2 regions of the Paraburkholderia suaedae genome follow, and region 1 is predicted to be linked to the other one. Evidence: riboswitches for the same ligand, from Rfam matches in the RefSeq annotation. Region 1 holds a riboswitch; the other holds the start of a gene.
The links. A riboswitch is a leader RNA that binds a small molecule or an ion and turns the genes downstream of it on or off. The one in region 1 is predicted to bind cobalamin.

Region 1 (4,416 bases):
TCAGATCGCCCGTCAGCCAGAACAGCATGCCGCGCAAACGGCTATCCGGCGCGACATTGAGCAGCAGCGTGATGAGCGCGCCCCACCCGGCCGCGATCACCGCGCCGGTCAGCAGCAAACGCGGCGACGTGTCCTGCGGCTCGCCGCGCCACAACTCGCGGCGCGCGAGGCCGAGCACCAGCAGCATCGATACGAGCGCGCCGGCGAACGCGCCGGCGTCGACGACCCACCATGCGCAGCCGGCGATCATCGCGATGAGCGCGAACGTCGCCGCACCGCCAGAGACGCCCAGCACATAAGGTTCGGCGAGCGGGTTGCGCAACAGCACCTGCAGCAACGCGCCGGCCAGCGCGAGCAAGGCGCCGCACGCGAAGCCCGCCACCGCGCGCGGCAAACGCAGTGTGCGCACGATCTCGCCAGCAAGATCGGACGATGCAGCCGAGCCAGCCGGCCACGCGTGCGACGGCAGCAGCGCCGCCAACACGCGGAGAGGCGCAAGCGCCACGCTGCCCAACGCGAGCGATGCGATCAGCACCGCCAGCGCGATCACCGCGAGCCCCAGCCAGATCGCGGCCGCGCGCTTCGCGCTCATCGCACGCATCGCGCCGGGCAACGACTGCGCATGACGGCTCATGCGCGCGCGCTCAACGCGGCGCAGCGATCATTGCTGCTGCCAGCCGACCGTGACATACGCACCGCGTCCCGGCGAGTTATACGAGTAGGCCGTTTCATAGTCCTTGTTGAACAGGTTCTGGATTTGCGCGGCCACGTACCATGCTTTCGTGATGTTATAGCGCGCCGACAGATTCACGACGCCGTAGCCGCCCAGCTTGCCGCTGCTGTCCTCGCGCGGCCCGCTCACGATCCACTCGCCGCCCACGCGCCACCCCGCGATACTGCGGTTTACCGCCAGCGAACCGAAGCGCCGCGCGCGCCGCACGAGGTCGACATCGTTGTCGAGGTCGACGGGGTTTTGCAGCGTCAGCGACGCGCGCACGTCCGTCTTGCCGACATGCCCGCTCCACGAGCCCTCGAGCCCCTGCACCTTGGCATGACCGACGTTCTCGGCCAGATAGATGCCGGGCGTCACCTGCGCGTAGTCGATCAGATCCGAATAGCGCGTCTGGAATGCGCTCACTCGCATCACGCCGAGCGCGCTCGACGCATACTGCAACGCCGCTTCGATCGAGTGACTGCGCTCGGGCCGGATGGACGGATTGCCGCTGATCGGATAGTACAGATCGTCGAAGCTCGGCGCGCGAAACGAATCCGCGTAGCTTGCGGTTGCCTTCCAGTGCCGGGTGATGTCGAAGCCGTAGCCGAGATAGTAACTGTTCGCCCCGCCAAAATCGGAATACTGATCGTGGCGCATGTTGGCCTGAATCTGATTGCGTCCGAAGCGTCCCGTATAGCCGACGAAGCCCGAATCCACATGACGGTCCGGCGCGGCGAACGTATCGGAGTCGAGGCGCTGGTCGAGATGCTCATAGCCGAGTTGCAGCTTCTGCTGCGCGGCGAACGCGAAATCGTTCTGCCACGTGTACTGGCGATTGTCGGTGTCGAAGCGGCCGTTGTAGACGCCGTTGGTCTTCGACACGCTGCGGTCGTCGCCTTCGGCGACGGTGAAATGCGTGGTCCACCAGTCGGTCAGCTTGCCGTTCGCAAACACCGACGTCTGGCGCACCTTGCTGTACAGATTGTTCAGATCGGTCGGCACGCCATACGCGTTGTCGTAGCTGTTATTGCCGTTCGACTGGAAGTAGCTGACGCCGGCGTCCCATCGGTCGGTGAACTTGTGGCGCACCGAAGCCGACACGCTCTCGTTCAGATAGCCGTTCGCGTTCGGATTGGCGTTGGGCGCCTGCTGCGGATCGAGCGACGAAAAACCATCGTCCTTCGCGCGCGCGAGCGAGATGCTGAAAGTCGTGCGGCCGTCTTTGTCCAGCGCGCCGTTCACGCCCGCCTGCTGCGTCTGCGTGTGATAGCTGCCGTAGCCGAGCGAAAAGTTGAAACGCGGCGGATGGTCGCCGCCGTCTTTCGTGAACACGTGGACCACGCCGCCGATCGCGCCCGAGCCGTATAACGCGGACACGTTGCCGTTCACCACTTCCACATGATCGATCTGATCGAGCGGAATCTGCGCGAGTTGCGGCGCGCTGAGACTCACCGAATCGACTCGCACGCCGTCGATCAGCAACAGCGTTTGCGTCGACGACGCTCCGCGCAAATAGACGCTCGCCGTCGATCCCGGGCCGCCTGTGCGTGAAATTTGCGCGCCCGGTGCGAGTTGCAGGAGGCCGGGCAAGTCGGTGGCGGTCGTGTCGGCGATATCCTGCTGATCGAATAGCGAGGTCTGCGGGATCGCATCGGCGAGCGTTTGAGGCCCGCGCTCCGCGGTGACGACGACCGGCGACAACGCGGTGAACGATGCATCGAGTGACGCTATGGAAGAAGACGAAGACGGCGTTGCAGACACAGCAGCGGGCGATTGAGCGGATAACCCGGCGGACGACGCAGCCGCAGCGTCCACGACGAGCGGCAAGCCCGCAAAAGCGAGCAACGTCGCGCGGGCGATGGGACACAGCATGGGATGACATTCCTGTGGAAAGCGGGCGCGGCCCGCTTCCCCGCAGGCCGATGCGTAACGAGGCAACCCACGGCATTGACACTTTCGCGGCGAACGTACCTCTCCCTCTGGCCGGTATCCGGGCTGGCGACACATCGATCCCGCCTTCCCACGCGTAACGCGCAGTGGCACACTCGCATGTTGAACTTAGAACACGCGCCGAGATCGACCTGCATGACGAATGCGGTCGCTTACCGTTGCGGGGGCAGCGCAGGTTTCGCGCGTTAGTTCATATGAACGCGCGTTCTGCTTCCCGTTTAACTGCGCGCACTGTGGACAAGCGCGCGCGGGCACCAGAGTGCGCGCAGTTTATGAGCGCACTCGAAGTGAGTCAAGACAGGTCAATGCGCACGCGCCCTGTTTCTGTAAAGTGCAGGTTATTGTCCGACGGGCGAGTACGTTTTTGTCGTACGGTCCGCAAAAGCCTGCACAAAGCGGGATTGTTACGTCTCGAAACGAGACAATTGTCGGAGCCTCCCAATATTCCGCGCTAAAATGCGATGTCTTTAGAGGACGCAGCACATGCTCACCGAACTGGAATCACTCTCACAGAATATCGGCAAGCTGATTGCGATCAGCCAGCGCCATCACGAAGCGCGGCTCGCGCTCGAAGAGCAACTCGCTCAGTCGCGTGCCGAAGCCGAGGCGACGCGCGCGGAGCTTGCGCACGTGCGCGAAGAGCGCGATGCGCTGCAAGCGGAACGCGATACGCTGTCCGCCAAGATCGACGACGCGCAAGTGCGCCTGAATGCGATTCTCGAAAAGCTGCCGCGGGTACGCGCGAGCAGCGAGCCGGATAACCAGCTCGATCTGCTCGAGCCCGCTCAGCATGCAGTCGAAGCGCAGAGCGACGTTACCCGCCACGGAGAAAACGCATGACCACCAAGCAGATCGAAGTCTCCATTCTCGATGTGCCCTATCGCCTCGCGTGCTCGCCGGAAACGGAAGGCGCGCTGCTCGAAGCGGTCGCTCGCGTCGACGCTGAAATGTCGAAGATCCGCAATAACAGCAACGTGCGCGGCATCGATCGCATTGCTGTCATGGCCGCGCTGTCGCTGGCATCAGAACTGCTTAACCTGCAATCCAGCGTTCGACACGGAGAAGCATTTCCCGCTGAAGAAATCCGGCGTACAATGCAGCAAATGAACGAACAACTGGGTACTGTGATCGAGCAGTACAGCATGCAGTAACTATCTGCCGGCCGGTCCAGAGATCGGCTGCGGATTCAAACGAAGTACGCGAGCAAACCTCGGCAAACGTTTGAGTTCAATCGCTTAAGCTTCATCGGTTTAGCTTCCCTGCCTGGTTCGCCAAGGTCATATATTCCTTGAACCAATGCCATGTGCACGGTTGCGGAAATTTGTAGCACGGGTGTGCGCGTCACTCTGTCTGATGTACCCGAAGTGTTGCTAACTGCGACCAATTCTGAACCCCCGGTTCAGGATGCCGGCCTAGCGGCTAAGGCGGGGACCTTATGTGGAACGGCATCGGACTTGGGTCCGGTGCCGTTTTTTTTCGCCTCGGTTGTGCGGGACGTCTCGTCGGCGTCTCAATGGTCTCATTGGCGTTTCAGTGCGCTGCAATCGTCTCGTGCATCGTCCAACCTCCAACGTTCAATCCGATTCATGCGCTACTGGCTAATGAAGTCCGAACCGGACGAAGCAAGCATCGACCATCTCGCCAATGCACCGCAGCGCACGTTGCCATGGACAGGCGTGCGCAATTACCAGGCACGCAACTTCATGCGCGACATGATGCAAGTCGGCGACGGCGTGCTGTTCTATCATTCC
Region 2 (4,416 bases), on a different contig from region 1:
TGCGCTTTCACACCTTGCTCGCGATACGGATGCTTGACGATGCGCATTTCGGTGACGAGGTCGGCGGCTTCGATCAACGCGTCCGGCGCGTGGCGGCCGGTCACGACCACGTGCAGCATTGCGGGCCGCGCGTTCAGCACCGCCAGCACTTCGTCGAGCGGCAGGTATTCGTACTTCAGCACCGTATTCAGCTCGTCGAGAATGACCATCTGGTACTCGCCGCTTTCGATCATCCGGCGCGCTTCGTTCCAGCCTTTGCGCGCGGTGGCCATGTCGGCGTCGCGGTTCTGCGTATTCCAGGTGTAGCCGTCGCCCATCGTGACGAAATCGCAGTTGGCGATCGCGCCGAGGAAGTCGCGCTCCGAGGTATGCAGCGCGCCCTTGATGAATTGCACGACGCCCAGGCGCATGCCGTGGCCGAGTACGCGCACGGCCATGCCGAACGCGGCGGTGGTCTTGCCTTTGCCGGTGCCGGTGTTGACGATCAGCAGGCCCTTTTCGACGGTGGCGCTGGCCTGCTTCTTCTCATGGCCTTCGCGCCGGCGCTCGGTCATGCGGTGATGCGATTCGGGATCGGTTTTCATCGAAGGTCCTCTTGGTGAGTGTCGTGGTTCGCTGGCGTTGTGTGGCCCGCGTGCACGCTGTTGGTGGCGATCGCTACCGTTACACCGGCGTGCGGCATCTTGCATACGAGCAGGCGGGCGGGCGCGGAGCGGGGCGCGCGTGGCGCCGGGGGTGGCGTTCGCGCGTCGGGGGCCTCGGGCGTGGCATACGCAACACCAGGTTGCGCCGACGCGGCGAGCAGTGCGCACGGTTCGCAGACGCCATCCGCGCCGAGATGCTCGCGCACCATCGACGATGGCTTCTCCACTGTAATTGCCGCGATCTGCTCACGGCTGAACAATTGCAGCGGCAGCGAATGATGTGCGCAAAACGCGAGCAGACCTGCTTCGTTCGCTTTGGTGTCGACCGAGGCGACTACGCGGATCTCATCGAATGCACGCATGCCGAGCGCGATGCGCACCGCCGCCTCGATCTGCTCGGCCGAACTGTGCAGGCGGCAACCGATACCGACGCTTAGCGTTTTCATGGGCTATCCGCTTCCGATGTCGGCAGCGGGGCCGCCGCATCGGCTTGATGAGCCTCTTCGGCTTGCGCCGCTGCCCGCGCCAACGCGAGCGACGCCACCCCGCCGATCACCACGATCGCCGGCGAGCCGAGCCCGGCACGCGCGACCGCGTCGGCAAAGTCGCCGAGGCGGGCAAGCACGTGACGTTGGTCAGGACGCGTCGCCGATTCGATCGCCGCGCACGGCGTATCGTCGGCCATGCCGGCCGTGCGCAACGCGCCGACGATCGCTGCGAGCCGCCGCATCCCCATGTAGATGACCAGTGTCATGCGCGTGGCGGCGAGCGCGGCCCAATCCGGCTCGCCGCTGCTCGCGCCATGTCCTGTGACGAACACCACGCCCTGCGCATAATCGCGGTGCGTGACCGGAATGCCGATCGCGGCGGGTGCCGCGATTCCCGCGGTGACGCCGTTGATGACTTCCACCTCGATGCCTGCCGCGTGCAGCGCTTGCAGTTCCTCGCCACCCCGGCCGAACACGAACGGATCGCCGCCCTTCAGCCGCGCGACACTGCGCCCGGCACGCAGATGCTCGAGCATCTGCGCGACGATGCCGGCTTGCGGCGTCGACGGATGCCCGCCGCGTTTGCCGACGTAAAGCACCAGCGCATCGGCGCGCGCGAATTGCAGCACCTCGCGGTTCACCAGATCGTCGACCAGCACCACGTCGGCTTGCGCCAGCGCGCGGGTTGCCTTGAGCGTCATCAGTTCGACGTCGCCCGGGCCTGCGCCGATCAGCCATGCGCGCGTCATCGGGGCGTGCATGGCGCGCGCCACGGCGTGATGGATGGGAAGAGGCAAGGTGCGAAGAACTGCAGGGCGGCGAATATCGAGGTCATACGGTGCTACGGATTCGGGCGCGACGAACATGCGGCCTTCAATGCTTCCCTCGGGAAAACACCAGCCTGCGCGCGACGTCGCGCTGTGCGCCTTCACATCCGTCCCTCGCGGATTCCGGCGGCCGGCGGCGTGAGATTCGCCGCCTCCGCGTCTGGCCGGTATCCGGGCTGGCGGCCTCATGCGCTTTGCCTTCCCGTCCGGATTCGTCGGACAGTGGCATTGAAAACACATGCGCGGCGCAACAGAGATGAATCTGGCGTCGCTGGTCGCTTACCGTTGCGGGGACAGCACAGGTTGAGCGCACGACGCGCGGCCTGTTTCCCGTTTAACTGCACACGCGAATGCATGTGCGGGCACCAAACGCGCGCTTACGATAGCACATGGCGGCCTGCCCGATACTGAGAACGCCGCCGCGCTGGCGGTGCTCGCCGCTTCGAGAAAATACGCCTGACGTCCCGCGACGCCCCGCCCGACCGGATCGAACCACTCGGCCACTCTACCGCTCTTATGCCAGTACCTGCTATCTCGAGCACACTGTGCCGCGCGCCGGCGTCGCCTCTACTTCGACGCGTCGACCATTGACCTGAATGTCTCGAAGTCGCGGTTCAACGAGTTGAAAAGTCCCCTTCGCCAACGCATCGCGAACCGCAGCGCAGTCCGGTGCGATCGAAAATTTGCCCACCAGTTGCCAATCGCTATCGCTGGACTCGTCGAACACGAAACCAATACTTTCGCTGTGCGGGAAGAGCACCACGTTAGACTTGTGATCGCCGGTCACGTCGACGAGGTAAGCGTCACACTTCACCGAGCCAAGGTTCAGGCAGCCCGGGAGCATCGACGTTTGCGCGGCGCGCTGCCAGTCCTTCGAGAGAAATGACGCCGGAACCGGCCGCCCCGGAGTGCGCGACACGATGTTGAGGGCCAGCGCCGCAGCATCCGGACGGCCTGCGCCCACAAGGCCGCGATCGGGCTGACGTGCAGCCTGCGTGCTCAGTTCGCGAACGGCCGCGGCATTCGTTGCCTGGGTCTCCCCCTGCAGCCGCGCGAGCGCCTGCCGCCCGTATTTCGCGGATTCGTACCGCAGGAAGTCGTAATCGAATTTGTCGGGCTCAACCCTACCCGCGAGCAGACGGTCTACCTGGCTGTCCACTGACAGACGTGCCGGGTCAGCCAACGGCGTGAACACAGCAACGAGGACAGCGACTGATACCCAGGCCGTGATCACGTTCACGGGTGCGATCCTCGCAAGGGTGTCAGTGCGGGCAAGGGCCGCCCACGCATAGCCGATGGCATAGAAGTAAGCCACGAACGTTTCCGCACACGCCAGAATACGGTGCGGCGTGAGCCCATATTGCTCGATCCGCAGCGCAAGCGCGTAAGTCGCAAGTATCACCAGCACTGGAAGTATCAGGCAGGAAATTCTCATACAGACACGCAGCACTCGCGGTGCGGGATCGGAGCTTGGGCCGCCCTTGAAAACAGCGTTCACGAAGACTATTTTTAACGCCGCGACGCCGAGCAGGATTGGCGTAGCGGATCGCGTGGCCCATAGCAATCCGAGTCCGGTGAACGGCAGGGATGCGAGGAATCCGCCAACGATGACAACGAGGACGAGGAGCAGCCACGAGAGAAGCGACAGGACAAGGGTGCGCGAGCCCCGGATGATGTCTGGCCTCACGTCGGTGATGTGCAGGGCTGACGCAAACGCGATCGCGCTCACGGGAATGTTGAACCACGATTCGCGCAAGAGTTGCTCGAGGAAATGCAACTTCAGCAACAGGAAAAGCGCTGCCCCGAGCAAGAGCACCAGAAACAGCGCACCAACAAACAACCCGGACAGGCAGACCTGGAGCCCGAGCTTCCAACTGAATTCGAAGTACGACTCGTAGGGGGCAAACCACGACCTTGCAGCCTCGCCGGCGAGAACGAGGCAATAAGCGATAAATACAACTACGCCGCTGTAGAAGATCACTGCCATTGACGGCAGGGGGACCCCGGTGTGGTCGGATGGTTGCAGGCCGACAATTCCAGCGCCCGCCGATCGCCACGCGTCGTGAAAGCCAAGGATTGCCACAACTGCGGCGAGCACGGCGGCCCACATCGCGAGCCGGGCGCCCCTCATTCGTTGGAGGCCCACGATAAGCACTGGCGGGATGAATAGCGCAACAAGGAGCAGGGGAAACAACAGAAGCGGGATAGTTGCGATGCCGCTGCGATGATGCGCAGCGTTGATGAGCAGATACAGTACCAATCCTTGGAAAATGCCGATGAGGAGGCGCCGCGCGAAGAGCTCCCGGCCTGGAGCGGCGTGCGGTGTTCCCTGCTGATTATTTTGCATCTACAACCCCATCTTCCCAATTATGTTTCGCTTCACGGCCGCGCTCGCCTGAGGTCGCGCGCAAGCGCCGTGTTCGGGTTCAAGGCCATTTTATAGGAGACCGATTCATG

Region 2: linked by a shared signal. The riboswitch ahead of cobA (uroporphyrinogen-III C-methyltransferase) and the one ahead of ABQJ48_RS15275 (TonB-dependent receptor domain-containing protein) in region 1 are both predicted to bind cobalamin.

The regions. Positions count from the first base shown of each region.
Region 1 is NZ_JBFOAH010000009.1:158,285-162,700, reverse strand. It holds gene ABQJ48_RS15280 (FecCD family ABC transporter permease) at 1-634, opposite strand, end outside; gene ABQJ48_RS15275 (TonB-dependent receptor domain-containing protein) at 662-2,587, opposite strand; cobalamin riboswitch at 2,680-2,939, opposite strand; gene ABQJ48_RS15270 (ATPase) at 3,149-3,505, shown strand; gene ABQJ48_RS15265 (cell division protein ZapA) at 3,502-3,816, shown strand; RNA gene ssrS (6S RNA) at 3,919-4,100, shown strand; gene ABQJ48_RS15255 (EVE domain-containing protein) at 4,252-4,416, shown strand, end outside.
Region 2 is NZ_JBFOAH010000026.1:8,997-13,412, reverse strand. It holds gene cobO (cob(I)yrinic acid a,c-diamide adenosyltransferase) at 1-584, opposite strand, end outside; gene ABQJ48_RS28520 (cobalamin biosynthesis protein) at 581-1,090, opposite strand; gene cobA (uroporphyrinogen-III C-methyltransferase) at 1,087-1,881, opposite strand; cobalamin riboswitch at 2,105-2,344, opposite strand; gene ABQJ48_RS28510 (DUF4153 domain-containing protein) at 2,489-4,306, opposite strand.